4 regions of the Paenibacillus thiaminolyticus genome follow, and region 1 is predicted to be linked to each of the others. Evidence: predicted binding sites of a transcription regulator. Region 1 holds the regulator's gene; each other region holds the start of a gene.
The links. The regulator Rex, encoded in region 1, represses fermentation and respiration genes when NADH is low (regulators of the CRP and FNR family bind a similar motif). The targets are predictions, from matches to a motif close to TTGTGAAATATTTCACAA.

Region 1 (3,828 bases):
CTACCTGATACTTCGTAATCTCGGCATGCTGCCGCATGACGCGATCTACGGGCTGTTCCACATACTTTGTCTGATACACGGCCCACCCGCCGAATAAAATACCGCCGGTCAGCAGCATAATAAGCAGGGTCGGCGCAATGCGAATGTTCTTCGTCATGCCACGAAAACCCCTTTCTATTCCTGTATAGCACTGAAAATTGCAGGCTGAACATGTTGCTGGCGTGCAGACGAAATCATCTGCTTTGGCTGACATACGGTGCTAAATATGTGCAAGTCATACTTTTATCTATCAACTCATGACATACATTAGTATACCATAGATGATATACGATTTCGGAATGTAAAGTGTTCCATGACTGCCAGCACAGCAAAAAGCACCGCCTCCCTTCAGCGGCGTTAACACGCTGAAGCGAAGCGGTGCGGAATGGAAGAGCAGGTCCAAGCTGCCCTTGGCTATTGATTGGGCAATCCATAGATCTCGCCCAAGGGAGAACCATCATAGAAGGAATAAAACTGATAAAAATACCGGCGCGTCCCTTGCTCGTCCTTACGCTGGACGAAGGCTTGCCACACATATTGATTATCCTTGTATCCGGGCAGCAGCCGCACGATACGGGCATCCGGATACGCCTGATGAATAGTGGCCTTCACCGTGGCTTTATCCACGCTGTCGGCTGCCGGGATCGAGGTGACCCGATCGGGAAATACCCATACCCAGACGGCCTTCTCTTCCTGGTTGACCCCATTAATAACATAGACGACTTCTTCCCATATACTCTTGTCAATGCCGTTTACCTCGGTCAACGGCATTTCCTGCTGCGCGCGCTGCAGGATCTCTGCTTCTTTTACCCGCTCATCGGAATAAATGTAATTGACGTACATTACCAAGGCGACAATGAATAGGATAAGCACGAGGAACGCCAGCACGGCGATGAACCACCGGTTGCGGCGGCGGCGACTGCGGCTTCTGGCCATGCGCTCCTCCCGTCAGCGCTCGAGCAGGCGCTCGAAGCACCGCTCGGCTTCATAGAGAATGCGCTCTTCGTCCAAGGTCAGGCACTGGCCGTCCTTAACCACTTGGCGCCCGTCGACCCATACATGAGCGACGTCTTTGGCGGAAGCGGAATAAATCATATGCGAGACGAAGTCGGTATGCGGGACGAAATGCGGCTGGTTCACATTGACCGCCACGATATCCGCCTTCATGCCGGCTTCCAGCAGACCCAGCTTCTCTGCCCGGAGCGTCTGCGCTCCGTACAGCGTCCCCATACGCATCGCTTCGGCCGCCGGAACCGCCGTCGGATCGCCGGATACACCCTTATGGATCAGGGCAGCCAAGCGCATCTCTTCGAACATATCCAGATTGTTGTTGCTTGCCGGCCCGTCGGTTCCCAGCGATACGGTTACGCCGGCGCGCAGCAGCTCCGGAACCCGCGCCACGCCGGAAGCCAGCTTCAGATTGCTGCCCGGATTATGGGAGACGGCCACGTCATGGCGAGCCAATACTTCGATCTCCTCATCGGTCAGATGAACGCCGTGCGCCACGAAGGAAGGGCGCGAGAAGAAGCCGAGCTTCTCCAGATGAGCGACGGGACGCAGCCCATAGTCCGCGACATTCTGGGCGACTTCCGCCGCGGTCTCCGACATATGCGTATGCAGCGGAAGATCGAGATCATGCGCCGCCTGCACGAACTTCTCGATGAAGCCCGGCGGGCATGTATACGGAGCGTGCGGAGCCAGCATCGTCGTAATGCGGCCGTCCGCCTTGCCGTGCCACTCGCGGGCGAATTGAACGGCTTCCTGCAGCTTCGCTGCCTGCACGTCTTCTGGGCATAGACCGATCGCGCCGCGCATCAGGCAGGCGCGCATGCCGGATTCCTCGACGACCTTGGCCACCTCATCCATATGGTCATACATATCGACGAATGTCGTCGTCCCGCCTTTCAGCATTTCTAGAACCGAGAGCGCCGTCCCCCAACGGACGTCCTCCGCAGTGAATTTTGCTTCCATCGGCCACATTTTCTCTTGCAGCCACGTCTGGAGCACCATATCATCGCCATAGCCGCGCAGCAGCGACATCGCCGCATGGCCGTGGGTATTAATGAGCCCCGGAATGAAGAACAGCCCCTTGCCGTCGATCCGCATCGCCTCGGGCGTATCATGCTCTTGCGGCAAATGTTCTCCCACATAGACAATCATGTCATTTTCAATGACCATCGTACCTGTAACCGCCGTGTGCTGCGCGCCTGGGCGAAGTGACGCAAAGTTCCCGTTACTAATAATAAGTTTCGTCGTCATTCTACCGGAGCTTCCTTTCTCTCATCGGATAAATAATAGGCCAGACTGAACATGTCCGTCGTAAAATCGGCGGTATGCACCCGCACGTGAGGCGGGACGCGAAGAATAACCGGAGCGAAGTTCAAGATTGCCTCCACTCCCGCGTCGACGAATTGCTCCGCGACATGCTGCGCCTCCGAGGCGGGTACGGTGATGATTCCGATGCGGATTTTATGTTCGCGCACGGTGTCCGCCAGCTCGCTCATCGGCTGTACGCGCAGATTGTTGATCTCGGTGCCTACCTTCGGCTCCAGCTGGTCGAATACAGCCACAATCCGCATATTGTCCTTCATATATGCCGTATAGTTGCACAATGCATGGCCCAGCTTCCCCGCTCCGACGAGACCGACATTAATAATCTGATCCAGCTTCAGTATATGGCGGATTTGTTGAATCAGGTAAGAGACGTCATACCCAATTCCTTTGCGTCCAAAATCGCCGAAATATGCCAAGTCTTTGCGAATCTGGGCGGGATTGAGGTCCAGCTTCTGACCCAAATCCTGTGAAGAAACCGTCAGAACCTCTCGCTGCTTCAGTTCCATCAGATGACGTAAATAAACCGGCAGTCTGCGAACGACAGCTTCTGATATTTTCAACGTTTTCATATCTATTTCGTTGCCCCCTCATCGCTCTTACACGCCTATTTTTCGTGCTCGCTTAACCACGCTTCGATTCTGGGCACCAGCTGCACATTGGCCATGTGCTCCATCTTCGGCCCAGGAAGCGAATATAAGAAATGTTTGCCGTAGCTCGTCTCAATGACCCGTGTATCGTACACGATGACGATGCCTTTGTCCTGAGCGGTCCGCACAAGGCGTCCGAAGCCTTGCTTGAAGCGGATAACCGCCTGCGGAACCGAATATTTGCGGAACGGGTTCTGCTTCTGGCGCTTCAGCCGGTCGCATTTGGCTTCGACGAGCGGATGGTTCGGCGGCTGGAACGGCAGCCGGACAATGGCGAGACAGGTCAGCGCGTCTCCAGGAATGTCGACCCCTTCCCAGAAGCTGCTCGTACCGAGCAGCACGGAGGCCGGCTGCTCCCGGAAGCGGCGCGTCAGCTTGCTGCGGTTCCCGCTGTCGATGCCTTGGCCCAGCACCTGAATGCCGCTCGCGCTCAGCGCCTCCTTCAGCGGCTCGTATACATCCCGGAGCATACGATACGAGGTGAACAGGACGAGCATTCTGCCGCGCGTGACGAGCGCTACATCCCCGATCGATTTCGCGAGCGTCTGATTGAAGACCGCGTCGGATGATCCTTTGACGCTGGGGAAATCGCGCGGGATAACGACCAGCGCCTGCTCCCGGTAATTGAACGGGGAAGGCAGAATGACCGTATGCAGCCTGCCGTCGTTAGCAGCCTCCATCAGCCCGATTTGCTCCTGCACGAACTGGAAGGACTTATCTACGGACAATGTGGCTGAAGTGAGGATGACGCTCTTCTTCGGCTCGAAGAAATAACGGTTCAACGCCTCGCTCACGTCAACGGGCACGG
Region 2 (3,828 bases), 3.0 Mb from region 1:
TATGGCGCGCCGGACAAGTCGTTGTCCATCGCCGTTGTTCTGCCGAATTCGGCATCCTCTTTATTTTTCACTGCGTTGTTCCATGTATCCAGCGTAGCTGTTAGCTGATCTGCCGGAACACCAATTTCTTGAGCTAAAGCCTCGAGTGTATCGCCTTGAATGACAAAGCCCATTTTTTCATACTGCTCAATCGCTTTAGCGCGGGATTTCACGCCGGAATCCAATACAAGATAAGCCGATTTCTCAGGCAGCTTATTGATTGCCGCCGTGACATTGTCACGCGTGTCCAGTTCGTTGGTGAACCGCTTGCCCTCGCTAGACACCAGGATCGCGCCTTCACCGCGGACCGCTTCCCCGATGAGATAGGAGTTGTCCTGCTGTACCGTAGGGTGAACCTGGATTTGATCCATATCTACCGTTACACCGCCGAGTTTTTCAATCATCTTAATGCCGTCGCCGGTGCTGCCTTCTTGGTTGGTTGTCACAAGACCTTTCAGATCGGAGCGAACCTCGGCAATCATATCCATGTTAGCGCCATAACCGCCGCTTGTCACAACGACAGCATCTGCGGCAACTGTTTTCTCATCGTTGTTGTTGAAGAGGACCTTAACGCCGTTTACTTTGCCGTCCTTCTCCGTAATTTCCGTTACATTCGCATTGACGAAAAGAGGAATTTCTTTCTCTTGAACATTTTTCACCAAGCCGTTGACGAGATATTGACCCACTGCGGAGCCGTCTTCAGGACGGTGGGTGCGCTTCTCGTTCATACCGCCCGTAATCGTGATATTGTTCAAGCGAATTCCGATGGAATCAAGCCATTCGATGGCACTTGCGGAATTGTCAACGAAGAAACGAAGCATCTCTTTGTCGTTCGTGCCATGACCGCCTTTTAATGTCTCTTCGTAAAATAGATCATTGTTATCCTCAATGCCTTGCTCTTTTTGGAACTTGGTCTGGGAAGCATTCATGCCGGAGGATGATTTCATCGTATTGCCGCCGGCAATCGGCATTTTTTCGAAAATAACCGGGTTCATGCCTTTTTCTTTGGCTTCAAGCGCGGCAGACATTCCGGCGCCGCCTGCACCGACAATGATGATGTCATATTTATCTTGTAATTGATCGATAGGTGTATAGTTGGCTTGAGAAGCACCCGACACGGCTTCCGTTTCTTGGGACTCCGCCGGTTTTTCATTGCCCTGACTCTCGTTTTGATTCTGGTTCCCGCCGCTACCGCATCCCGCGATCACGAGCATGAAAGAGAGAACGAGAATCAGCGTTGCTGCTGCTTTCTTTTTCATGATAACAACCCCCGTTTTTCTATGATGTTAAGTACACTTCATTTTAATATAATATCGTCCCCATGCATAGTGATTCTTTTCACAATGTTTTGAATTTTCTGTGATCATGCATCGGGTTTCTAGGATGAGGCGAGTCTCGCATCTTCCAAGTCCAGGAACTATATGCTATCATAATCATTTGCAAAGAATCGGAGGGGCCGTACGCCTGCCATTCCACATGGATTTCCCGAGCCGGAAGCTGCCAATGACTGAACACCCACATTGTCTTATAAGGAGGATATTGTTCATGAAAAATGTATATGTTGTGCGGCATTGCCAGGCGGAAGGGCAAGCTCCGGGCGCGCAGTTAACCGCAGTCGGTGTAGAGCAAGCGGACAAGCTTGCGGAATTTTTGACGGACAAACATATCGAACATATCATTTCAAGTCCTTATGAGAGAGCCTATCGGACCATAGCGCCCTTCGCCGATCAACTTGGCATGGCCATCGCTCTGGATGACAGATTGACGGAGAGGGTGCTGTCAGGCAGCAATCATCCCGATTGGCGCGATATGCTTCGGAAGACATACGATGATTTAGATTTATGTTATGAGGGCGGGGAGTCGAGCAATACGGCGATGAAGCGTGCCAGCAGCGTAATCGCGGAAGCGCTGGAGAGCGGATACAACAACGTCGTCATCGTATCGCACGGCAACCTGATATCACTGCTGCTGAAGCATTTCGACGATCGGTTCGGCTTCAAGGAGTGGGAATCCTTGTCCAATCCGGATGTATATCATCTAATCTTCGAACAGGATGCGCCCATCATCCATCGAATATGGACATAATGATGGTAAATGACCTGGCTTATGGCGTGTTATAATGGATTTATGAGGGAAAAGCGGTGCTCTCTGTGGGCGTAAATCGTAAAGAATTAAAGCGATTGATTGATCATATCACCGAGCAAGATGCAGCACTGACCTCCAGTAACCATGCCGTTGGAAAACCCCTGTTTTTTACGAAGGGGTGGAGATGTCCATTTACACAATTAGAACTTGGCACTCAGAATTTTTTCTACTGAGAGACGAGCTCCACTATATAAAAAATGAAGTGGCGAAAATTCATATATACTTCTCAACGGCTGTTTTTACGGGATCCAAGAGACCGCGTCGGATCCTGGGGGCATCCTCGCCTTCAGGGGGGCATAATTGCCTTCAGGAAGCACCATTGCCTTCTGGAGGCATCGTTGCCTCCTGGGGCTTGCACATGTAGAGGGAATTGCTGCTATTTTACAGGAATTTCGGCTCACTGAGTCCACATCCCGAGGAATTGCTGCAAATCTACATCATTTAAGGCCCTTTTGCTTCAAGCCGAAGCGAAACGGGTGAAATTCCTGCAGTTTTGCAGGATTCCCTTTCTGGTAAAGCCGTCCATATCGAATTGCTGTATTTACGCAGGATTTCGCTTACCGAATAGGCGTGTCTGGAGAAATCGTGCAGTTTTGCGGATTTCGCCTGCCGGATAGACGTGTCTAGGGAAATGGTGCAGTTTGTAAAGGAGTTTTTTTCAATGGGCGTGTTTTAAAAAGAAGGGAGCCAGAATCATGATGATTCCATTGGGCCAATTTGAGATTACATCCGGTAAAGTGGTTGTGTCCGATCCTTGCTACGAATTGAATGAGAATACGATAATCATGGGTGTGCTGGACAATGTACGCAACGGTACGTGGGCCGCTCAGGTATATAAAACAGAGGTTCGGGATTGGGGCGAAGCTTGTGCTAAGCTCATAGCGCTCCACAGTTCGGTTGCCGATAAGCCAGATGAACCCGAATGGGTAAGATGTAATTTCATTGTCGGCGTGGACAGCGGTCAAGCGGGCATCTTTGATGTCAGCAAGTATCGAATTCCGGATTCCGAAGCGCAAGGGACGGATTCCGATACGGATAGCGCCTGGTATTTAACCTGCTGCGACATTACGGAAAGCGATGAGGAAGCCGGTGTCATGGAAGGTGGCGCAGTCTCGCATTCTGGCTTCGGGGATGGGGGTTATGCGGCGTATTATGCTGCCAATGAACAGAATCAAATTATTGGAGTCAAGATTATTTTCATCAAAGATGCAGATCTGTAAGAGGCGGCAATGCATATGACGGGAGTACCGTCCAATGATTGCTGCAGATGTTCAAGTTATCCGGTCAAAGCCCAAGCATAATGATGTCCTAAAGGTAAATGGACGTTATTATGCTTTTTTGTCATGTCTCAAGTTTAGTTTATAAGTTTCCATTCTGGAACATAGAATCGAAGTGTACCTGGGTCCTACATTATACATGGGAGGAAATGAACATGACGAATGTGATGAAAGCCCGTCCGAAGCTGTATGTCATGGATAACGGCCGCATGAACATGGACAAAAACTGGTTGATCGGCATGCATAATCCGGCTACGATTCTGAATCCGAATGCGGCGGCGGAGTTCGTGGAAGTTCCGGTCTATACCGTATTGATCGATCACCCGGAAGGGAAGATTTTGTTCGATACGGCCTGCAATCCGAACGG
Region 3 (3,828 bases), 3.1 Mb from region 1:
AGAGAAGCTCGCCCGCGGTCACGGTAGGCGAGATCGCGTCTTCGGTGCGCATGACGCCGAAGACGACCCACGGCTGGCGTCCCATCTCCGCCATGAGCCATCCGGTTGAATTGGCCAGGAATGGGAAGGCGATCGCGCCGACCATCAGCTTCAAGAACCAGGGCCGCTGCTCCAGCTTACGTCTACGGGCCAGCACCCAGCCGTAGATGGCGATCAGACACATCAAGCCGCCGGCGAAGACCATCGTGCGGAAGCTCCAGAAGGTCATTTTGACCGAAGGAATGTAATTCCCGGGCCCGTATTTTTCCTCGTATTGCGCTTGGATCTGGTTCATCCCTTCCACGCTGCCGCTCAGCTTGTTGTGCGCTAGAATGCTCAGCATGTAAGGGACTTGCAGTCTGAATGATGTTGCTTGCTCCTCCGTATCGATGCGGGCGAACAGCGTGAACGGCGCCGGATCCTCGCTGGTGTCCCATAAGGCTTCGGCGGCGGCCATCTTCATCGGCTGCGACTTGATTAGATGCTGGGCTTGCTCATGGCCGATGAAGGCAACGATCAGGGCGGAGATCAGGGCCACCGTAATCGAGACGCGGAACGATAGCCGGAACATCTCGGGATTGTGCCGCTTCAGCAGCTTCCATGCGCTGACGCCAGCCATGAAGAACGCGCCGGTAGCGAGGGCGGCGAATAACGTATGCGGAAATTGCAGCCATAGCTGCGGATTGCGGATGATCGCCCAGAAATCGCTCATCTCCGCTCTTCCGTTCTGGAATACGTAACCGACCGGGGCGTGCATGAAGGAGTTGGCCGTCAATATCCAGAAGGCCGACAGCATCGTGCCGATCGAGACGAGCCAGATGCATGCCAGATGGACGCGCTTCGACAAGCGATCCCAGCCGAACACCCATAAGCCGATGAACGTAGACTCCATAAAAAAGGCGAGCAAGCCCTCGATCGCCAGCGAAGGGCCGAACACGTCGCCGACGAAGCGGGAATAATTCGACCAGTTCATCCCGAACTGGAACTCTTGCAAGATGCCGGTGACGACACCGACCGCAAAATTGATAAGAAATAATTTGCTCCAAAACTGGGCGGATCGCTTATAAATGTCCTTGCCTGTCCTGACGTAGAACGTCTCCAATACGGCGATTAAGAATGCCAGGCCAATCGTCATCGGGACGAAAATGTAGTGGAATAGCGTCGTCGATGCAAATTGGATCCGTGCGAGAATGACCTGATCCATAACGGCCTCCTTTAGCTGAATATGTTCTGGTTGATAGATGGCCTGCGAGCGCCTGCGTTTTGTGAATGAGTTCACGTAAAAGACGGCACTCGTTGCGCTGCCTGTACGCGGCGTAGCGCGCGTTCAGGAAACGGTGCCTATCATTTGCGGCGCGTGGCCTGGACGTTAGCTGTACGACCACACCGAAGGCAGGCGCCAGCCAGCGATTGCTTATGCCTGATCATAGTCCAGACGGTGCCGTGTGTCGCCATCCACTTTTACAGAGCGGAGTCATCCATGTTCAACACACTGCCACATAGTTGACAACGTTTCGATGAAATCGGCCTGCACCGGAGAAATAGACAAGATGCTATACTTATGATGTGTGATAAAAATCACATACAAAGCACAACAAGAGGTGGATCGCGATGTGGCAACCGGATCGTTCCAGCAAGCAGCCTTTATATCAGCAGATTGCCGCATATATAGAACGTAGAATAAGTTATGGGGAATTCCCGCCGGGAAGCCTGCTCCCCTCGGAGCGTAAGTTCGCCGGGCAAATCAGCGTCAACCGGAGCACTGTCGTGCAAGCCTACGAGGAATTGCGCGCTTCCGGCATGATCGAAAGCATGGTCGGGAGCGGAACGCGGGTAAGCAAATCGCGATGGGGCGCCGCAACGAAGCATATGCCGGATTGGCTTCAATATGTGGATGACGGCGCAGCCATGCAGCCGCCCGAATCTTGCTTGCGGCTAATCCGTCAAGCGCTGGATTCGGGACGTCCGCCCATCGACTTCGCCAGCGGCGAGCTGTCCCCGGATTTATCGCCCAATGAGGCCATCCGGCTGCTGCTGAGCGAGCATGCCCTGCATGAAGATCTGGGCTATGACCATCCGCAAGGCTATGTGCCGCTGCGGCAGGCGCTGTCCTCGTATTTGAAGCAGTACCGCGGCATTCGGGCCACGGAATCCTCGATCCTGGTCACTTCGGGATCGCATCAGTCGCTCTACTTGATTACGAAGCGTCTGTTAAGCCCGGGCGATGCCGTGGCCATCGAAGACCCGTCTTATTACTATTCGCTCCCGATGTTCCATACGGCAGGCCTGCGATTGTTCCGCCTGCCCGTTGATGAGAAGGGCGTCTGTCCCGAAGGGATCCTGTCGCTGCACCGGGAGCATCAGATACGGATGATATTTGTGAACCCGAATTTTCATAATCCAACCGGCCGCGTACTTGATCCGGCGCGCCGGGAACGGCTGCTCGAGATTTGCGGGCATCTGGGGATACCCATCGTCGAGGACGATCCGTTCAGCTTGACCTCGTTCACGGGCAACCCGCCGCCTTCACTCAAAGCAAACGATGCCGGCAGCACCGTGCTGTATATCGGAACGCTCTCCAAAATCGTCGCTTCGGGCTTGCGCATCGGCTGGATGGCCGCTCCCCAATCCGTGGTGAGCCGGCTGACGGACGAGAAGCAGCAGATGGACTTCGGCCTGAGCGTGCTGCCGCAGCGCATTGCGGCGGAATTGCTGGCCTCGCCCCATTTTGAAGGGCATTTGCTTCGGCTGCGGCAGGAGCTGGCTCATAAGCGGAATCTGCTGCTTGACGCCCTGCAGCACGAGCTGCCCGGCGTGATGTCCTACACGCTGCCGCAAGGCGGCCTGCACCTGTGGTGCAAGATGAGACGGCCCGTCGACGATGAGAGACTGCTGGAGGAGAGCATACGGCGGGGAGTCGTCTTCGTTCCGGGGAGCGTGTACGGATCGGAGCCGGGGTATGTCCGGTTCACGTTCGCGCGTCCGCAGCCCGGCGAGATCGGCCGCGGCATAGCGTTATTCGCGGAAGCGCTCCGGGCCGCAGGAGGATAAATGAGATAAGCTTATGATTTCATGCGAGAATCAACAAAAAGAGCGTGCTCGTCCGGCCGGGCCGGGAGCACGCTCTTCTATATTGTCGACCAAACGCTAGGAGCGTTCGACAATTGTGTTATAGGTGGTGCGGTCAGTATGCTTCACGAGCTGGACAAGCAGTTCCTTCGCCGCATCGATATCGTCGGTGTGAACGATCGAAGCCGGCGTATGGATATAGCGTCCGCACACGCCGATGACGGTCGCCGGCACGCCTTTGCCGCTCAGGTGAACCTGTCCGGCATCGGTGCCGCCCGGAGACACGAAATACTGGTACGGAATGCGGTGAGTATCCGCGATATCCTGTACGAATTCAAGCAGGCCGCGATGCGTAATCATCGTCGGGTCATAGATGCGGAGCAGCGCGCCCTTGCCAAGCTGCCCGAAGGAGTTCGGGTCGCCGGTCATATCGTTGGCGGCGCTGCAGTCGAGCGCATAGAAAATATCCGGCTGAATGAGATTCGCCGCGGTGCGCGCGCCGCGAAGGCCAACCTCTTCCTGCACGGTCGCTCCACAATACAGCACGTTCGGCAGGGCGAATTGCTCGCGGTGCAGCTCCTTCATCAGCTCGATCGCCAGCCCGACCCCGTAGCGGTTATCCCACGCCTTGGCCATAATTTTCTTCGGATTGAGCAGCGGCGTGAACGGACAGACCGGCACGATCTGGAGTCCCGGACGGATGCCCGCCTTCTCGGCTTC
Region 4 (3,828 bases), 2.2 Mb from region 1:
GTTCTGGGGGATGTCGGAAGCATGCCGCATCGCTCCGCGGCTCAGCGGCGGCATCAGCCGCCTGTCGGCGCGCTTCGTGCCGGTCAGCGACGAGGTCGGCCGGGGAGCTCGCTTGTTCGTGACGCCAAGGCATGTCAAGTTCATGGAAATGGAGTACAGCGTGCCGGCCGCCGCGATGCGGCCCGTCCTGCTGGAGATGAAGCGGCTGTTGGAGCGGCGGCGGCATTCCGTCCATTTTCCGATCGAATGCCGATATGTCAAGGGGGATGATATTTGGCTGTCGCCCGCCTACGGCCGGGACTCGGCCTACATCGCGCTTCATATGTATAAAGGGATGCCTTACGAGCCGTATTTCCGCGATATGGAGCAGATTCTGCTCGCTTATGACGGGCGGCCGCATTGGGGCAAATGGCATTCCCGGACCGCTTCGCAGCTCGTTGGCATGTATCCGAAGTGGAAGGATGCCGCCCGCATCAGAGAAGCGGCGGATCCGCGCGGCGTGCTGCTGAACCGGTATGTGGCGCGCCTGATCTCGCCAAGCGCCCGGTAACATGAGAACAGCGCCCCGCTTCAAGCGTACGGGGCGCTGTTGATAAAAGGTTAACCCTGCTTCATGCCGCGATGGAACACCGACATGCGGTGCCATCCGCCGAGACCGTTCCAATGCGGTTCGATAATCGGGCGGCATAGCGACCGTACGGCGGGCTGCGCCAGCAGCACGGTGCAGGCAAGCGAAGCCGCAATCAGCAGAACGGCCTGCGGGCCGGTCGTAATATAATGGTACAGTCCGGAGACGACAAGCAGCCGGATAATGAGGCCATGGAGCAAGAACACGTACAGCGTTCGCCGCCCCAATCCGGTAATCCAACCGGTATGGAGAGGCACCCAGGCCAAAAATGCGACCGATGCGACAATCTCCAGCGCGTATATGAACAGGCGCATCCCGATGGCATACCATGGGGATTGCTCCAGCCATCCGAGCTCGCGGAACGTCATATGGTTCATCAGCCATTCCGGATGGAGCACGTTCGGCCATAGAAGAAGCACAATCAGCAATCCGACGGACAAGCCTGCGGCCAGCTTCCGGTAGCGGGAAGCGGCGAACCGCTGAATGGCGTCGTCGCGGAAGACGTATCCGAACGCGAAGAATGGTAGATAGACCAGCGTCCGGGATAGACCGAGCCACGCTCCGTCTATTGGCAGAAATCCCGCGGCAATACCGATGATGGCCGCCAGGATGACCGGATGGCGAACCTGCCAGCGGTTGAACAGCATCAGGATGGCGCGCCAGATCAAATGTCCGATCAAGAACCACAACAGCAGGTACGGAATAAAGAACGAGTGCTTCATTCCCGGAACGTGGAACAGCGTGACATCGAGCAGCGAATATAATGATTGAAAAATGACATACTGGATGCCGATTTGCTTCATCACGGCCCAGCCTGCACGGCCGTTCAGATTGCTGCGGGCGAAATAGCCCGTGACGAAGACAAACAACGGCATATGAAACGTAAAAATCCAAACGAACAAGCTTTTCAACTCGGGCATGGTGCCGATGAGCGGCTCAATCGCATTGGCGATAAACACGCATACAATGAGCATGAACCGCAAATTCAATCCGAAGGTCTCTCCACTCCTTAAGGACACGGCCGACTTCAACCCGGAGGAGGCTTGATTCCACCTGCGCTCCTGCATTGTCCTTCCCTCCTACAACTCCTGCCGCGCATCGATTTGTCTATGTTGGCTGCGGCTTTATATTTACGATGTAAACGTACCATAGCGCCGTTTTCGGGATTGTGATTTACGTCACATAAAACAGGATGAAAGCGTCGTCCACTTTTGACAGAATGGCGAAAGTTCCTGCCCAAGCTTAGACAGCGCCCGTCAATTCAAGTAACATACAGTACAGATGCAGATTGAAGCAACATTTCTTTCAAGGGGGAGACAGGAACGATGTCGAAGGAACATCCCAACCGCAGAGCGAAGCTTCTGCGGGCTTATATTCCGAATCAGCACGGAGCGTGGGCGATGCTCATCATTCCGTTCGCGGCGGGCATGTTCGCCAGCAAGCCGCAAGCCATTCACGCCTGGATCGGAATCGCCTGGCTGGCCGCCTATTGCGGATCGTTCGCCGGCCTGCAGTGGATCAAGACCGGACGGGCCAGCGTATATCGAGGCCCGGTGATTATATACGGAGCCGCATGCGCGCTCGCCGGGAGCGCCGTATTGGTGATGCGGCCGGATATATGGTGGATGGGCGCCGTCATGGTTCCGCTGCTGCTGCTGAACGCGGCGTTCGCCAAGCGCAATCGGGAACGCCATCTCCTCAATGATTTTTTGGCCGTCCTCCAATTTTGCTGGATGCTCCCGATTGCTTACGAGGCAGGCGGGGGAACGGATTGGAGCCTGGCCTGGCGGGCCTTTGCCGCTTGCTTGCTCTATTTCGCCGGAACGATTTTTTATGTAAAGACGATGATTCGCGAGAAAGGGAGCCGGCTGTACTACGGCTTGTCTGTCGGCGTCCATATCGTGGCTGCGGCAGCCGTGGGCCTCATGCTTCCCCTCTGGGCGGGCCTCCCGTTCGTGGCGCTGTTCCTGCGCGCGGTCTGGATGCCTGGCCAGAAGGTAACGATCAAGCAGGTCGGTATTGCGGAGATCGTCTTCAGCATCGTGACGGCGATTCCGCTAATCGCTGTCATCACTCCGTAGCCTGTCATATCCGTTCCTTAATTAATGGTTCATGGCAGGTTTGCCATACCGTCGGCCGTTGACGGTATGGCAGACAACGGATTAAGATAGAGGACAAAGCTTCATGGCAGACCAGAAGGAGGAAACGGCAGAATGAAAGCGTTGTCAGGAAATGCCCCGGAGGTTGTCACGTTCGGCGAAGCGATGGCCTTGTTCAGCTCCGCAGACACGAGGGGCTTGGAATATGCGCAGACGGTAATGAAATCGTTCGGGGGAGCGGAGAGCAATGTGGCCATCGGGCTGGCCCGCCTCGGACACCGGGCCGGCTGGTGCGGCCGCCTGGGCCGGGATCCGCTCGGCCGGCATATCGTCAAGGCGATTCGCGGCGAAGGTGTGGATGTCTCCCGTGTCGAGATGGCGCCGGATGCGCCGACCGGACTGATGATGCGCGAGCTGATCGCCGGGAAATCATCCGTCTATTATTACCGCGCCGGCTCCGCGGCAAGCCGCATGACGCCGGGGCATCTGGACAAGGACTATATCCGCTCGGCCCGGCTGCTTCATGTAACCGGGATTACTTGCGCCTTGAGCGACAGCTGCGCCGAGACCGTCTATGAAGCGGTCGCCATCGCGAAGGCCGCCGGGGTGAAGGTAAGCTTCGATCCGAATCTGCGGCTGAAGCTGTGGACGATTGAAGCCGCCCGGGAGAAGCTGCTGCCGCTGGCGCGCCAGGCGGACTATTTCCTGCCGGGCCTGGACGAATTGAAGCTGCTGTACGGCACAGAGGATGAGCAAGGCATCTTCCGGTGCTTGTCCGAATTGCCCGGAGTCAGTATCGTCAAGGGCGGACCGGGCAAGAATTATGTAGTGCAGGGCAGTCTGATAGACAAGGTTCCGTACGAGCTGGTGGAGCATGCCGTCGATACGGTCGGCGCCGGCGATGCCTTCTGTGCCGGATTCCTGTCTGGCATGCTGCAGGGGGCTGATGCCGTGGAGGCGGTTCGTCTCGGCAATATTACCGGCGCGATGGTCGTGCAGGCGTTCGGAGATTGGGAGGCTTTGCCGACGGCCGAGCAGCTGCAGGCGGTATTGAACCAGGCGGTGCATATCGAACGGTAGAGGGCCGCCGCGGGACCGCAG

Region 2: FLT43_RS21260 (flavocytochrome c) is a predicted target of Rex. The motif match lies at 1,366-1,383, and genes of this name have one in related genera.
Region 3: FLT43_RS19130 (cytochrome ubiquinol oxidase subunit I) is a predicted target of Rex. The motif match lies at 1,303-1,320, and genes of this name have one in related genera.
Region 4: FLT43_RS24915 (YwiC-like family protein) is a predicted target of Rex. The motif match lies at 1,795-1,812, and genes of this name have one in related genera.

The regions. Positions count from the first base shown of each region.
Region 1 covers NZ_CP041405.1:1,152,073-1,155,900, forward strand. Annotated here, with positions in the region: gene FLT43_RS05145 (quinolinate synthase) at 1-157, opposite strand, end outside; gene FLT43_RS05150 (DUF5590 domain-containing protein) at 454-975, opposite strand; gene FLT43_RS05155 (amidohydrolase) at 988-2,298, opposite strand; gene FLT43_RS05160 (redox-sensing transcriptional repressor Rex) at 2,295-2,942, opposite strand; gene dinG (ATP-dependent DNA helicase DinG) at 2,978-3,828, opposite strand, start outside.
Region 2 covers NZ_CP041405.1:4,792,061-4,795,888, forward strand. Annotated here, with positions in the region: gene FLT43_RS21260 (flavocytochrome c) at 1-1,298, opposite strand, end outside; gene FLT43_RS21265 (histidine phosphatase family protein) at 1,585-2,124, shown strand; gene FLT43_RS21275 (DUF4241 domain-containing protein) at 2,880-3,404, shown strand; gene ahlS (AhlS family quorum-quenching N-acyl homoserine lactonase) at 3,617-3,828, shown strand, end outside.
Region 3 covers NZ_CP041405.1:4,280,857-4,284,684, forward strand. Annotated here, with positions in the region: gene FLT43_RS19130 (cytochrome ubiquinol oxidase subunit I) at 1-1,243, opposite strand, end outside; gene pdxR (MocR-like pyridoxine biosynthesis transcription factor PdxR) at 1,651-3,090, shown strand; gene FLT43_RS19140 (M42 family metallopeptidase) at 3,187-3,828, opposite strand, start outside.
Region 4 covers NZ_CP041405.1:5,607,014-5,610,841, forward strand. Annotated here, with positions in the region: gene FLT43_RS24905 (D-arabinono-1,4-lactone oxidase) at 1-550, shown strand, start outside; gene FLT43_RS24910 (acyltransferase family protein) at 601-1,695, opposite strand; gene FLT43_RS24915 (YwiC-like family protein) at 1,954-2,709, shown strand; gene FLT43_RS24920 (sugar kinase) at 2,842-3,807, shown strand.